DNA from 3 places in the Micromonospora sp. NPDC048999 genome. Region 1 is predicted to be linked to each of the others. Evidence: riboswitches for the same ligand, from Rfam matches in the RefSeq annotation. Region 1 holds a riboswitch; each other region holds the start of a gene.
The links. A riboswitch is a leader RNA that binds a small molecule or an ion and turns the genes downstream of it on or off. The one in region 1 is predicted to bind cobalamin.
Positions count from the first base shown of each region.

Region 2: linked by a shared signal. The riboswitch ahead of AB0C02_RS15425 (ribonucleoside-diphosphate reductase subunit alpha) and the one ahead of AB0C02_RS22620 (ABC transporter substrate-binding protein) in region 1 are both predicted to bind cobalamin.
Region 3: linked by a shared signal. The riboswitch ahead of AB0C02_RS02045 (ABC transporter substrate-binding protein) and the one ahead of AB0C02_RS22620 (ABC transporter substrate-binding protein) in region 1 are both predicted to bind cobalamin.

Region 1 covers NZ_JBEZFI010000025.1:11,212-16,319, forward strand. The annotation lists gene AB0C02_RS22600 (iron ABC transporter permease) at 1-45, shown strand, start outside; gene AB0C02_RS22605 (heme ABC transporter ATP-binding protein) at 42-926, shown strand; gene AB0C02_RS22610 (biliverdin-producing heme oxygenase) at 930-1,604, shown strand; gene AB0C02_RS22615 (DUF2470 domain-containing protein) at 1,601-1,906, shown strand; cobalamin riboswitch at 2,036-2,209, shown strand; gene AB0C02_RS22620 (ABC transporter substrate-binding protein) at 2,240-3,226, shown strand; gene AB0C02_RS22625 (iron chelate uptake ABC transporter family permease subunit) at 3,283-4,287, shown strand; gene AB0C02_RS22630 (ABC transporter ATP-binding protein) at 4,287-5,048, shown strand; gene AB0C02_RS22635 ((2Fe-2S) ferredoxin domain-containing protein) at 5,045-5,108, shown strand, end outside.
Region 2 covers NZ_JBEZFI010000011.1:134,890-139,997, forward strand. The annotation lists gene AB0C02_RS15425 (ribonucleoside-diphosphate reductase subunit alpha) at 1-2,066, opposite strand, end outside; cobalamin riboswitch at 2,279-2,493, opposite strand; gene AB0C02_RS15430 (M1 family metallopeptidase) at 2,597-4,021, opposite strand; gene AB0C02_RS15435 (FAD-dependent oxidoreductase) at 4,303-5,108, opposite strand, start outside.
Region 3 covers NZ_JBEZFI010000001.1:426,962-432,069, reverse strand. The annotation lists gene AB0C02_RS02065 (hypothetical protein) at 1-243, shown strand, start outside; gene AB0C02_RS02060 (DUF4229 domain-containing protein) at 283-561, shown strand; gene AB0C02_RS02055 (hypothetical protein) at 642-1,127, shown strand; gene AB0C02_RS02050 (C39 family peptidase) at 1,185-2,525, opposite strand; cobalamin riboswitch at 2,652-2,795, shown strand; gene AB0C02_RS02045 (ABC transporter substrate-binding protein) at 2,887-3,822, shown strand; gene AB0C02_RS02040 (iron ABC transporter permease) at 3,917-4,972, shown strand; gene AB0C02_RS02035 (ABC transporter ATP-binding protein) at 4,986-5,108, shown strand, end outside.

The sequences.
Region 1 (5,108 bases):
TGGCTGCTGCGCCGCACCCGCAACCGGGCCGGAGGCTGGGGATGAGCCGACTCGCGACCGCCCGCCCGCGTACGCTGCGCCGGTTCTCCGCGGCCCGCACGCCGGAACCGGTGCCGGCCGGGCACCCCCGCGTCCAGGTCGTCGGGCTGCGGGTCGAACGTGCTGGCCGGGCCGTGCTCGACCAGATCGACCTGCAGGTACGCGCCGGCGAAGTGCACGCCCTGGTCGGACCCAACGGAGCCGGGAAATCGACCCTGCTCGCCGCGATCAGCGGCGACCTTCCGGCCGCGGCCGGCCGCGTCGAGGTCGACGGGCTGCCCCAGGATTCGTGGAGCCCCGTGGAGCTGGCGTGGCGCAGGGCGGTGCTCACCCAGCGCAACACCCTGAGCTTTCCGTTCACCGTCAACGAGGTGGTCCGGATGGGGCGGGCGCCGTGGGCCGGGCGGCCCGAGCAGGAACACGACGAGACCGTCGTCACCGACGCGCTCCAGCGCTGCGACATCGCCCGCTTCGCCACCCGACCGTACCCCGCGCTCTCCGGCGGTGAGCAGGCCCGCGCCGCACTGGCCCGCGTCCTGGCCCAGCAGGCCACCACGCTGCTGCTCGACGAGCCGACCGCCGCCCTCGACCTGCGCCACCAGGAACTGGTCATGCAGATCGCCCGGGAACGGGCCCACGCCGGCGATGCCGTGGTCATCGTGCTGCACGACCTGGCCCTGGCTGGGGCGTACGCGGAAACGGTGACCCTGCTCCGCGACGGGCGGGTACGGGCCGCGGGGCCCCCGGACGCGGTCCTCACCGCGCCATTGCTGAGCGAGGTCTACCGGCACGACATCGAGGTCGTCCCCCATCCCCGTACCGAACTGCCGCTGATCGTTCCCCGACGCAGCCGGCAGGTGGAATCGCATGTTGGCAAGGAGAAATAGCAGATGAACCCACCCGACACCGCGTTCTCGGCTCGGCTACGAGCCGAGACCCGCGAGGCGCACCAGACAGCCGAGTCCCAGCGCTACATCTCCGCGCTCACCGCCGGCGAGCTCGGCGTGGCCGGTTACACCACGCTCGTGGTCCAGCACTACGTGATCTACGAGGCGCTGGAGAGCGTCGCCGAGATGATGCGCCACGACCCGCTGGTCGGCCCGTTCGTCGACGACGCGCTGACCCGGCTGCCCGCGCTCGCCAAGGACCTTCAGTTCCTGCTCGGGCCCGACTGGCGGCAGCGGATCGAGCCGACCCCGGCCACAACCGCCTACGCCGCGCGCATCAACGCGGTCTGCGCCTCGGCCCCCCACTTCATCGCCCACCACTACACCCGCTACCTTGGGGACCTTTCCGGCGGGCGGCACATCGGGCGGTGCGTCTCCCGGTACTACGGGATCACCGGCGATGCCGGTGCGGCGTTCTACCGGTTCGACGAGATCACCGACCCGAAGTCGTACAAGGAGACCTACCGGGCCAGGCTCGACGCGCTCGCGCTCGCGCTCGACGCGGCCGGTCGCACTGACCTGCTCGACGAAGTCCTCGTGGCCTACCGGCACAACACCGCGGTCTTCACCGACCTGGCCCGACTCGCCCCAGCCACCACGCGGGAGGGGGCTGCATGAGCGCCGGGTTCCCGCCGGAGGTGGTCGCCGCCGTCAGCCGGCACATGAACGACGACCACGCCGACGACGCGCTGCTCATCTGCCGTACCCTCGGCGGCCAGCCGTCCGCCGCCCAGGCCCGGACCACCGGCCTGGACGCCGACGGCATCGATTTCGCCGTCACCGCCGACGGCGCCGAGGTGCCGGTACGCATCCCGTTCGCCCACCGGCTGACCGAGCGGGCGCAGATCCGCCAAGAGGTGGTGCGCATGTATCGGGAGGCCTGCCAGCAACTCGGGGTTCCACCACGGTCGGCCGACTGACCGTCGCCAAGACAGCACAGGGGGGAGGTCGTCCACCGCCGACGACCCCCGCACCTCTGCCGGCTGGTGGAATTCCAACGTGGTCTCCGACCATGACCTAGGCCACGGTGACGGTGCGGTCTGGTTTGGTTAGGGTGGCCTCGCCGTGGTGTTCGGGAAGCCGGTGTGAGACCGGTGCGGCCCTCGCCACTGTGATCGGGATGCTGGAGGCCACCGAAAGGTCACTGGGCGCATGCCTGGGAAGGCCGGCCACCGGCGCACCACCCGTCAGCCAGGAGACCGGCCACGGCACCTGTACGACCCGTCCACGAGGTGCTGGAAGGTGGTCCCGCTATGCGGTCCCCTGTGTCCTGGCGCGTTGCCGCGCCGCTGTCCGTCATGCTCGCCCTGCTCGGCGGCTGCGCCACGACCGGCGACAACAAGCCGGCCACCACGGCGTCCGCCGCGGCCGGGCCGGTCACGCTCACCAACTGCGGCACACCGGTCACGATCACGAAGCCCCCGGCGCGGGCGGTGACCATGAACCAGTCCGCCACCGAGATCATGCTGGCGCTCGGTCTACAGGACCGGATGGCCGGCACCGCCTTCCTCGACGACCAGGTGCTGCCCGAGTACGCCGCCGCGTACTCGAAGGTGCCGGTACTGGCCAAGGAGTACCCGTCGAAGGAGAAGCTGCTCGACATCGCGCCGGACTTCGTCTACGCCTCCTTCGCGAGTGCGTTCAGCGACGAGGGGGTCGGCGACCGCGCCGATTGGCAGAAGCTGGGCGTGGGCACGTACATCTCCGCCGCGGGTTGCCCGAAAGACACGCGGCCGGCGAAGCTGACGATGGATGACGTGTTCGCCGAGATCCGTGAGATCGCCGCGGTCTTCGGCGTCGCGGAGCGGGCCGAGACGCTGATCGCCGACCAGCAGGAGCGCATCGCGAAAGTCTCAGCGGGCGCGAAGGGCACGCGGGTGCTGTGGTGGGACGGCGGCAACGACGCGCCCAGTGCCGGCGCCTGCTGCGGCAGCCCGGCGATGATCATGTCCGCGGCCGGGGTCACCAACATTTTCGCCGACCTGAACGGCAGTTGGGCCGACACCAGCTGGGAGACCGTCGTCGAGCGCAACCCGGACGTCATCGTGCTCGTCGACGCGAGCTGGGATACCGCCGCCGCCAAGCAGGCGTTCCTCGAAAAGCACGCGACGCTCAAGGACCTGCCCGCCGTCAAGGGCAAGCGGTACGTCGTCCTGGACTTCTCCTCCACCTCCGCGGGCGTGCGGAACGTGCGCGCCGTGGAGGCCCTGGCCCGTGGTGTCGGCGGGGTGGGCAACTGACCACCCCTACCACCCGGCCGGCCGAGGCCTCGGCGCGGCCGGTCCGGGCGGTACGCATGGTGGCCCTGGTGGTCGTGCTCGCGGGTGGCCTGTTGCTGTCGGTGGCTGCGGCCGTGACGGTGGGGCCGGCGGACCTGTCGCTGGGCACCGTGTGGCTGGTCATCACCGACCATCTCGGCCTGACGAGCGCCGACGTACCGCTGCTGCGCGATCACATCGTGTGGGAGCTGCGGCTGCCGAGGGTGCTGGGCGCCGCCGTGGTCGGGGCCGGGCTCGCCGCATCCGGGGCGGTCATGCAGACCGTCACCCGGAACCCGCTCGCCGACCCGTACCTGTTGGGCGTCTCCTCCGGGGCGTCGCTGGGCGCCGTCGCCGTTCTGGTCCTGGGCTTCGGCGCGGGTGCTGCGGCGCTCACCGGGGGCGCGTTCGCGGGGGCGCTCGCCGCGTTCGCCGTCGTGGTCGCTGCCGCCGGCCGGCGAGCGGTCCTGCGACCGACCCGGGTGGTGCTGGCCGGCGTCGCCGTCGCGCAGCTGTGCGCCGCGCTGACCTCGTTCGTGATCATATGGACGGCCGACCCGCACGCGACCCACAGCATCACCTTCTGGCTGTCCGGCTCGCTCGCCCGCGCCGACTGGGCCGCACTCGGATGGGCGACGCCGGTGCTCGCGGCGGTGTTCGCCGTGATCCTCTGGTTTGCCCGTGCGCTCAACGCGTTCGCGTTCGGCGAAGAGGCCGCGGCCGCCCTCGGTGTTGACGTCGGGCGTGTCCGCTGGCTGCTGCTGGTCACCACGGCGCTGCTGACCGCTGTGCTGGTCGCGATCAGCGGCGCGATCGGCTTCGTCGGCCTGATGCTGCCGCACGCCGCGCGGTGGTTCACCGGCCCTGATCACCGGCGGCTGCTGCCGGTCGTCGTCCTCTCCGGAGCGATCTTTCTGATCTGGGTGGACACCGCCGCCAGGACCCTGTTCGAACCCCGTGAGCTGCCGGTGGGCGTGCTGACCGCCCTGCTCGGGGTGCCCGCGTTCGTGCTACTGCTGCGCCGAGGGGATGGGAACGCCTGATGCTCGACATCCGCGACGTCTCGTGGTCAGTGCCGGCCGCTCGCCTCCTCGACCGCGTGACCTGCTCGGCGCCGCGCGGCAGCCTGGTCGGCCTGCTCGGTCCGAACGGGTCCGGCAAGACCACTCTGCTGCGGGTCGTCGCCGGCTTGATCGCCCCCGGGTCCGGGACCGTGACCGTCGCGGGCGACGACGTGGCCGGGCTGTCGCGTGCCGCCGCGGCGCGGCGGATGGCGCTGCTCGCCCAGTACGCCGAGACCGACCTCGACCTGACCGCGCTCGACGTGGTGCTGCTCGGCCGCACCCCGCACCGCCGCTCCCGCTGGTCGGACAGCGACACCGACCGGGCGGCCGCGACCGACGCGCTCGAACGCGTCGACATGTCCGGGTACGCCCACCGCAAGTGGCAGACGCTGTCCGGCGGGGAACGCCAACGGGTGCAGCTCGCCCGAGCCCTCGCCCAGGAGCCGCAACTGCTGCTGCTCGACGAACCCACCAACCACCTCGACATCGGCCATCAGCTGCAGCTGCTGCATCTGGTCCGCCGCAGCGGCGTCACCGCCCTCGCCGCCCTGCACGACCTCAACCTGGCCGCGATGTTCTGCGACCTCGTGGTGGTGCTGCTCCACGGCCGGGTCGTCGCCTCCGGACCGCCTGTCGGCGTGCTGACGTCCGCGCTGCTCGCCGACGTGTACGCCGTGGACGCCGACGTCGCCGTGCACGACGGACGCCCGGTCATCACCTACCGGGCACCGGCAGCATGAACGTCCTGCTCGTCTCACGCGGGGCGACCCACCACGGCGGCCACGACGCGGTCCACCGCC
Region 2 (5,108 bases), on a different contig from region 1:
GCCAGGTCGATCAAGGCGCGCTGCGGCAGCTCCCACGCGGTACGGAACAGCTCGCGTACCCCCGCCGGCAGCTCCGCGACGTCCTGCACGGACCCGTCGGCGCGTTTGATCGCCGCCCGGATCCGCTCGGTCCACAGCCCGCGAGCCTTGAGCTCCGCGACGAGAGCCGTGTTGACCTGAAGGAACTCCCCGGACAGCGTCTCGCGCTTGAACAGGTTGGACACCTGCGGCTCGGTGCACTCGTAGCAGCCCGCGATCGAGGCGATGGTCGCCGTCGGAGCGATCGCCACCAGCAGCGAGTTGCGCAGGCCGTGCGCGGCCACCCGGTTCCGCAGCGCGTCCCATCGCGCGGTCTGGCTGCCGGTGACGCCCCACAGGTCAGGTTGCAGTTGCCCACGCGCCGCTCGGGTCTGCGCGAAGCCGGGGTGCGGGCCGTGCCGTTCGGCGAGGTCGGCGGAGGTCTCCAGTGCGGTCAGGTACAGCTCCTCGCTGATCCGGGTGGACAGCTCCCGGGCGGCGGGGGAGTCGAACGGCAGCCGCAGCGCGAAGAAGACATCTTGCAGGCCCATCATGCCGAGGCCGACCGGCCGCCAGCGCGGGTTGCTCGCCGCCGCCTGCGGGGTCGGGTAGTAGTTGATGTCGATGACCCGGTCCAGGAAGGTCACCGCGGTGCGTACGGTCGCCCGTAGCCGCGCCCAGTCGATGCCGCCGTCGGTCAGGTGTGCCGCGAGGTTGACCGAGCCCAGGTTGCACACCGCGGTCTCGGCGTCGCTGGACACCTCGATGATCTCGGTGCACAGGTTCGACAGGTGCACCACGTTGCCCGGCTCGGCGGTCTGGTTGCACAGCCGGTTCGCCGCGTCCTTGAACGTCATCCACCCATTGCCGGTCTGGGCGAGGGTGCGCATCATCCGCCCGTACAGCTCGCGGGCCGGGACCTGCCGCACGAAGCGGCCCTGCGCCTCCGCCGCCCGGTACGCGGCGTCGAACTCCGCGCCCCACAGGTCCGGCAGCTCCGGCACCTCGTCCGGGTCGAACAGCGACCACACCCCGTCCGACTCCACCCGGCGCATGAACTCGTCCGGGATCCAGTTGGCCAGGTTGAGGTTGTGGGTACGCCGGGCGTCCTCGCCGGTGTTGTCGCGCAGCTGGAGAAACTCCTCGATGTCGGGGTGCCACGGCTCCAGATAGACGCAGGCGGCCCCCTTGCGCCGGCCGCCCTGGTTGACCGCCGCGACGCTGGCGTCCAGGGTGCGCAACCACGGCACGATGCCGTTGGACCGCCCGTTCGTGCCCCGGATCAGCGCGCCCCGCGAGCGGACCCGGGAGAAGGCGATGCCGATGCCGCCGGCGAACTTGGACAGGTTGGCCACCTGCGCGTACCGCTGATAGATGGAATCCAGCTCGTCGCGCGGCGAGTCGACCAGATAGCAGGACGACATCTGGGTGTGCCGGGTGCCGGAGTTGAACAGCGTCGGCGAGCTGGGCAGGTACGCCAGGCTGGACATCAGCCGGTAGAAGTCGACCGCCTCCGCCGGTGTGTGTGACAGTCCGCACGCCACCCGCAGCAGCCAGTACTGCGGCGTCTCCAGCACCAGCCGGCTCGTCGGATGCCGCAGCAGATACCGGTCGTGGACGGTACGCAGCCCGAAGTACTCGAACCGCAGGTCACCCGCCGGGTCGACGGCGTCGTCGAGTTGGCCTGCGTGCGTTGCGACGAAGGCGGCGGTCTCGTCGCCGATCAGCCCCTCGGCGTGGCCGCGCCGGACCGACTGGCTGAACGAGGCGATGCCCTGCCCGCGTACCTCCTGTTCGACGTGTCCGGCCAGCAGGCGGGCGGCCAGGCGGGAATACTGCGGTTCCTCGCCGATCAGCTCGGCCGCGATCTGGATGGCGAGCCGCGCCAGCTCGTCGGTGCTCGCGCCGTCGTACAGCCCGTCGCGGGTACGGATCGCCACCCGCAACGGGTCGACGTCGCTCAGGTCACCGGTCCATCGTTCGACCGTTCGGGCGATCCGGTTGACGTCGACGGGTTCGGTGTCGCCGTTGCGCTTGCGGACGTGCATCTGGGCGCGGCGTCGACTGGGCGGGGTCGGATCGCACGGCACCCCGTCGACGGCCGGGGTGACCTCGGTGACTGTCACTACTCACTCCTCGCGAGTTCGGGACCGGATGGCCCTCGGCGCGTGGGGAGCGGACACCGCCGGACGCCCGCCGGCACGGCGGGGTCCCGTGGCGTCGGCCGTCCCACGCGGCCTCGGACCATCGCACGCCCCGGCGGGGGCGTGCGCGCGCTGGCAGGTCTTCGGACTCGCGGGCACGACCGGCGGAACCGGTCTCCTACTGGCCGTCGCTTCCCAGACCACGGGTGGTCCAGTGCTGATGACGGCGGTCGTTCCCACTCACCGCTGCGGGGCAGTCCCGGACTTCCACCGGGTTCCCTCTTGCCTCGACCGCCCGGAGAGCGGCCGAACCAGCTGCGCCAGACACCATATATGGCCGCGCCCTTGCTAGTGCAACACCAGATGTGGCGTTGGCGTGTCCAGAAACGGCAGGAGCCCCGCGACCGACAGGTCGCGGGGCTCCTGGGGCAGCGTCACCAGGTGGTGGGCTTGCCCTTCTGGTACAGCCACACGTCGAAGAACGTGTGCAGGTTCTGCCCGGACTCCCGCTCGGCCAAGGCGATGAAGTCGGCCGTTCCGGCGTTGCCGTGGCGGTAGGTCGCCGTCCACTGACGCACGATGCGGAAGAACGTGTCGTCGCCGACCTTGCCGCGCAGCGCGTGCAGGGTCATCGCGCCCCGGTTGTACGGGACGTTGCTGAACATGTCCACCGGGCCCGGGTCGGCGAGGACGGTCTGCCAGAACGACGACGACGCGGCCCGCCCGTAGTTGCTGCTGCTGTTGAACGTCGAGTTGACCGACGTGCCGCCGGTGTACTCGGTGTACATCCACTGCGAGTAGGTGGCGAAGCCCTCGTTCAGCCAGATGTCCGACCAGAGCTTCGGCGAGACGCTGTCGCCGAACCACTGGTGGGCCAGCTCGTGGGCCATGGTGCTGACGCTCGGCGCGCTGGAGAAGATCGGCTTGGTCTGGCTCTCCAGGGCGTAGCCCACGTTCGGGGCCCGGTCGATGATCGCGCCGGTCGAGGCGAACGGGTACGGACCGAACTTCGAGGAGAAGAAGTCGACCATCTTCGGGATCTGCGCCACGGCGTTGGCCGAACCGGCGACCTGCCGCGGGTCGACCGCCACGTACACCGGGATGCCGCTCGGCGTGGTCGACTCGGTGACCACGAAGTTGCCGATGGTGATCGTGGCCAGGTAGCTGGCCATCGGCTCGGTCGAATCCCAGACGAAGGTGGTCCAACCGTTCTTCGTCTGCTGGGAGAGAAGCTGGCCGTTGCCGACGGCGGTGAGCCCCTCCGGCACCTTGGCGGTGAACCGGAACGTGGCCTTGTCGGTCGGGTGGTCGTTGGTGGGCAGCCAGGCCGGCGCACCCTGCGGCTCCCCGGCGACGAAGGCGCCGTCGTCGGTCGGTACCCAGCCCTCGATCGACCCGTCCGGGTCGGTGATGACGCCCGGCACGCCGGCGTACTTCACCACCACGGTGAACGTCTGCCCGGCCTTGAGCTTCGGCCGCGGGGTGACGATCAGTTCCTGACCCTCACGCCGGAAGTCGTGGGCGTGCCCGTTGACCGTCAGCGAGGAGATCTCCGGACCACGGAAGTCCAGGTTGAACTGGTCGAGGTCCTGCGTGGCGATCGCGGTGATCGTGGCGGTGGCGTCCATGAAACGGGTCGCCGGGTCGTAGGAGAAGTTGAGGTCGTAGTGCTGGACGTCGTATCCGCCGTTCCCCTGGTCAGGGAAGTACGGGTCGCCGACGCTCGCAGCGCCGGCGGAGTAGCGGGGGGCGCCAGGGTTGCCCGGTGCCGCACCGGCCGTGGCCGGTGTCGCTGCGGTTCCGGCCACCATCAGGGCGACCGTGGCCAGTGCGGTATGACGCAGGCGTGGAGCTGCCATGTGGAACCTTTCTATGGAAAGGCCAGGAGGGAAACTGGCCCTCAGATGATCACCACCTATCCATCCGCACCAGACCCGCGTTCGTCAAGGGTTCGTACGGAGGTTTCCTGCCCCGCGTCGTGGGAGACCGCCTGTTCACGACCTACCAGGTCGAATGCCTACCTGAACACAAAAGGCGGGCGAAGCGTCGTGACGCTCCGCCCGCCTGAAGGTCGGCCGTATCGTGTGGACACTCGGTCTGCCGGCGACCGCGATCGGCCGCCGGCACACCGGGTGAGTTGTCAGCGCATCGGGTCGAAGGGCTGCAGTTCCGCCGGCCGCCGGCCGGTGGTCATCTGCTCGGCGAGCAGGCTGCCGGTGAGCGGGCCGAGGGTGATGCCCCACATGCCGTGGCCGCCGGCCGCGAAGACCCGCGACGACCGGGTCGCGCCGATCAGCGGCAGGCCGTCGGGGGTGCAGGGCCGCGACCCGACCCACTCGTCGACGCGGGCGTCCAGGTCCGCGCCCCGCAGCAGCGGTCGGGCGGCCTCGGCGATGGCCAGGATGCGACGCCGGTCCAGCGGGGCTTCCGCGCTGCGGAACTCCATCATCCCGGCGACGCGCAGTCGGTCGCCGAGCGGCGTGCACGCGACCCGCTGCGCCGGGAAGTACACCGGCCCCGACGGCACGTGCTCGATCGCCACGCTGAAGCTGTATCCGCGTCCGGCCTGCACGACCGTCCGAACGCCGAAGCGCCGGCCCAGCTCACCGAGCCACGTGCCGGTCGCCAGCACCACCGCGTCGTAGCGCTCGTCCGCGCCGGCGGAGGTCACCACCCGGACCCCGGCTCCCTCGTCGCGAATGTCCACGACGTCCGCCCCGGTCACCAGCGACGCCCCACGGGCGCGCACGGAGTCCGCGAGCGAGTGCACGTACTCGCCGGGGTTGATGAACCGCTGACCGTGCAGCCGGATGGCGGCGCCGATGTTCTCCGACAGCGAGGGCTCCACCTCACGCGCCTCGGCCCCGGTCAGGACGTCGAATTCGATCTCCTGGCCCGCGGCGTGGATGTGCGCCAGCTCGTCCAGCAGGACCGACCGTTCGGCCT
Region 3 (5,108 bases), on a different contig from region 1:
GCGGTGATCCTGCCGGTCTGGCTCTTCTGGGACGACTTCCGGGCCTGGGACTTCGGCGCCGCCCGGGTGGTGGCGGCGCTGGCCGGCATCGCGGTCGGAGTCGTCGCGGGGCTGTTGGCGGCCGGCCTGGCCGCCGGGCTGCCGCCGCTGCTGTCCGGCGCGCTGGCTGCGGCGGTGTTCACCGTGGTCTACGCGGTGATCTGGTTTCCTGGCGTGCACTGGCTCGCCCGGCGTACGGGTTGAGGCCGCGCGAGCGGTGATGGAGCAGAACGGAGTGCGAACGTGAGCGCGGCGGTCAAGTACACGCTGGGCCGGATCGGGCTGTTCGTCGGCGTGCTGGCGGCCCTCTGGTTCGTCGAGATGAACATGTTCCTGCGCCTGATGCTGGCGCTGGCCGCTTCCGCCGGGCTCTCGTTCGTCCTGCTGCGTAGCTGGCGGGACGAGATGGCCGGGGAGATGGCCGAGGCGTCGGATCGGCGCCGCGCCGAGAAGGAGCGGCTGCGCTCGGCGCTCGCCGGGGACGACCAGCCGGAGCCGGCGGAACAGCGCCGCGAGGAGTAGCCCCCAGCACCGCGCGGCCACGAGCCGGGGCCCGAAAAGTGGACAGCGCGACCGGGCCGGGGCCGCTATGGTCCGCCGCTATGGGTATTCTGAGCAAGATCAATGGGTGGCGGACGAAGATCTTCGTCTGGATCGGTCTCCCGGTCATCGCCGTCGCCGGACTGATATTTGGCGCCCACGACCTCGCCCCCGCCTGGCAGGCGAAGAACGGTGGCGGAACCGAGGGCACCTTCACCGCGGTGCACGAGGAGTGCGGCCGACGCAACTGTGAGTGGCGCGGGACCTTCGTCGCCGACAAGGGCGGTGCCGAGCGCACCGACGTGATCCTCTACGACGCGCCGGATGGGCTGACCACGGGCACCACTGCCCCGGCCCGTGACACGGGCGCCCGTTCCGGCGTCTTCTCCACCGCCGGCGGGTCGACGTATCTGCTGGTCACCGGGCTCACCCTGGCTGGCGCGGCGGCAGCGGTGGCCTGGGTGGTGATCATCGTACGGGCGATCCGCCGCCGTGCGGGAGCGGCCGAGCCGTCGACCCCGCCGACGTCGTTCGCCCCGTCGGCGTAACGCGACCGGCAACGGTATTGCCGGGCCCGGCACGGTGGCCGTGCCGGGCCCGTCCCGTCACCAGTTGGTCGAGCCCGGTACGACCGGCCAGGGCCGGTTCGCCGGCTTGATCAGGTACGCGATGCCGCCCGAGCCGCCGGCCACCGTGCCGTTCGCCCGGTACCGCTTGGTCCGCAGCCAGATCTGCTCGAACTGCTCCCGCTTGTAGACGTTGCGCACCTCGGCGTCGGACGACGAGGCGGGGTCGTTGATGATCACGTCACCCTGGGCGGTGAACCCGACCACCACGAACAGGTGCCCGGAGGTGCCGTAGTTCGCCCCGTCCAGCTCCTCTGCGAGGAAGGACTGCGAGGTGACGACCGGGATGCCGGCCTTGATGAAGCGTTCCACCTCGTCGAGCGAGTGCAGCCGGGTGACCCGCGCGTCCATGTCCGGGAAGCTGGCCGCGTACGCGGTGTTGAACGGCCAGTTGCCGGCGCCCTCGTACTCGTAGTCGTAGGTCATCCGGGCGGCGTGGTCGACGGTGGGGTCGGCGTAGCTCGGGTTGACCCAGGCGATGTCCGCGGCCGAGGGCTTGCGGCCCCAGTACTCGACCACCATCTCCGTGGAGGTCGGCGAGCACCAGGCCTCGCCACCGTTGTCGTACTCCGGATACTCGCCTCGGTGGATGTTCTGCGAGTAGCGCGGGACGGGCAGCTCGATGCCCCAGGCGATCCGGCCCCTGCTCGGCGTGACGTTGAACCGGTCCGGCACGTTCGAGCTCATCGCGCCGAGCATCCAGACCCGCGGCGAGGCGGCCTGCCCCGGTGCCCGGTAGAGGGTCAGCCGAAGCTGGTACGACCGCAGCAGCACGCCCTTCGCGGCGTTGTCGATGGAGAAGGTGTCGGTCCAGATGGTCGACCAGGGGTCGCCCTGACCGTCCAGGGTGGCCCGCTTGATGTCCTGGTCCCCGGAGGCCCAGCGGCCCATCACGTACCAGGGAGTCTGCTGGCCGGTGTTGTAGGTGCCGTGCAGCTCGACCTGGATCCAGGTGCCGGCCGGGGTCTCCGCGTTCCACGAGGCGACCAGTTCGGTGGCGTCGAAGCCGATCGCCTGCTCCGGGGAGGTCCAGGTGGCGTACTCCCAGGTGCGGGTGGTGCCGCCGTGCGGGTCGGTGAACCGGGTGGTGCCGACCGGCCGGTCGATGGTGATTCCGGTGCGGTGTCCGGGGATGGCCCGCGTCCCCTGGTGGGTGCCGGTACGCCAGTCCGGGTGCTTCGACCACTCCTGGAAGGTGATCTGCTCGTCGTGCGGACCGGCCGGGAGGTTGTTGCCCGCCTGGGCGGGCGCGGTGGTGGCGAGGAGGGCGAGCGCGGTGACGCCGGCGAGGGCGGCCGCGCGCAACGGTTTCGTGATCATGGGCAGCTCCCAGATGAGAACGCATCGTTGCCGTTCACTGTCGCTCCTGACGGGAATTTTCGCCAGAGCTCGGCATGTGGAAAATCTTTGCCGGCGGAAGCGCGGGGGGTCACACCCACATGTCCCATCCGGGCGATCTTCGCTGGTCGTGCGCTACGGTGCTACCGGCCAAACCGCAGCGAAGCTGGTGCGAAACCGGCGCTGTCCCGCAACTGTGATGCCCCGCTCGCGGCGGGGACGAGCCAGGCCGCCTGCGGCACGGTCGCGACACGCGCTCTCGAGGAAGGGCGCCTCGCGGACGGGTACGCCCAGGCGCTCCCTGTCGGCGAAGCACCACGCTCCTCGACCGACAGGAGGACCGATGTCCAGACGTACCCCCCGGCTTTTCGCCGCCGCCCTCGCGGTCGGCGCTCTCCTGCTCGGCGGCTGCGCCGAGAAGACCTCGACCGACACCCCCGCCGCCGGCGGTAGCTCCGCCGCGTCCTTCCCGGCCACGGTCGGCAAGCTGACCCTGGACAAGCGCCCGGAGAAGATCGTCTCGCTGTCGCCGACCACGACCGAGATGCTCTTCGCCATCGGCGCCGGCGAGCAGGTCACCGCCGTCGACGACCAGTCGAACTACCCGCCGGAGGCGCCGAAGAGTGACCTCTCCGGCTACCAGCCGAACGCCGAGGCGATCGCCGGCAAGAGCCCCGACCTGGTGGTGCTCTCCAACGACCTGAACAAGATCGTTGACCAGCTCACCACGCTGAAGATCCCGGTGCTGCTCACCCCGGCCGCGGCCACGCTGGACGACACGTACCAGCAGATCGCCGACCTGGGCACGCTCACCGGCCACTCGGGCGAGGCGGCGGACCTGGTCAAGAAGATGAAGGACGAGATCACCGCGCTCACCGGCAGCCTGCCGCAGCGGGCGGAGAAGCTCACCTACTTCCACGAGCTGGGCCCGGAGCTCTACACCGCCACCAGCAAGACCTTCATCGGCTCGATCTACGCCCTCGCCGGGTTGGAGAACATCGCCGACCCGTCGGACGCCGACGGCAAGAACGGCGGCTATCCGCAGCTCTCCCAGGAGGTCATCGTCCAGGCGAACCCGGACTTCGTCTTCCTGTCCGACACCAAGTGCTGCGAGCAGACGGCGGCGACGGTCAAGGCCCGCAGCGGCTGGGCCGGCGTCACGGCGGTGAAGAACAGCCAGATCGTCGCCCTCGACGACGACATCGCCTCGCGCTGGGGCCCGCGCGTGGTCGACCTGCTCCGGGTGATCGTCGAGGCCACCGCCAAGGTCCCGGCGTGACCTGTCGGTGAGCGTGCGACCAGCGGACACCGCCGGCCCGTCGGCCGGGACGCCCCGAGCGTCCCGGCCCGCCGGCGTACGCAGGGCCGGGCCGGTGCCCCCGGCCCGGCCGGCCGGGCTGCGCAAACGCTGGCTGGCAGCCGGGATCGGCGCGGTACTGGTCGCGCTGGTCGCCGGGGTGTCCCTCGGCCCGGTCAGCCTGCCGCCCGGCAGCGTCGCCGCCGAACTGCTCAACCTGCTGCCCGGGGTGCACCTGGACAGCGGGCTCACCGAGCGCGAGATCGCCATCGTCACCGAGCTGCGGCTGCCCCGGGTCGTGCTCGGCCTGCTCGTCGGCGCGCTGCTCGCCCTGGCCGGCGGCTGCTACCAGGGCGTCTTCCGTAACCCGCTGGCCGACCCGTACCTGCTGGGCGTGGCGGCCGGAGCCGGGCTCGCGGTGACCGCGGTGATCGCGCTCGGCGTCGGGGCGGGCGGCGCAGTCAGCGGCATGCCGCTGGCCATCCCGCTCGCCGCGTTCGTCGGGTCGCTCGGCGCGGTCGCCCTGACGTACCTGCTCGGCGCGGCCGGCGGGCGCGACCGATCACCCGCCGCGCTGATCCTGGCCGGGGTGGCGGTCTCGGCGTTCCTCGCCGCCGGGCAGACCTACCTGTTGCAACGGCACGCCGAGAGCCTCCAACAGGTCTACTCCTGGCTGCTCGGCCGGCTGGCCACCGCCGGCTGGCACGACGTCCGGCTGGTCCTGCCGTACTTCCTGTTCACCTCGGTCGTGGTGCTGCTGCACCGGCGCGAGCTGGACGTGCTCTCCGTCGGCGACGACGAGGCCACCGGCCTCGGGCTGCACCCGCAGCGCTCCCGGTACCTGCTGATCGCCGCCGCCTCGCTGGGCACCGCCGCCGCGGTCTCCGCCTCGGGGCTGATCGGCTTCGTCGGCATCATCGTGCCGCACACCGTACGGCTGCTCGCCGGGTCCAGCTACCGGGTGATCCTGCCGCTGTCGATGCTCTTCGGCGGGGCGTTCCTGGCGCTGACGGACGTTGTCGCCCGGACCGCCGCCGCCCCCGCCGAGATCCCGATCGGCGTGGTTACCGCGCTGCTCGGCGGCCCGTTCTTCGTCCTGGTGCTGCGGACCGCCCGCCGGGTGTTCACATGAGCGAGGTGGTCGCATGAGCGCCGTGGAGGTTCGGGGCCTGCGGGTCGAGCTGGGCGGCGCGTCGATCCTGGCCGGCGTGGACCTGACCGTCGCCGTGGGCGAGTGGGTCACCGTGATCGGCCCGAACGGCGCGGGC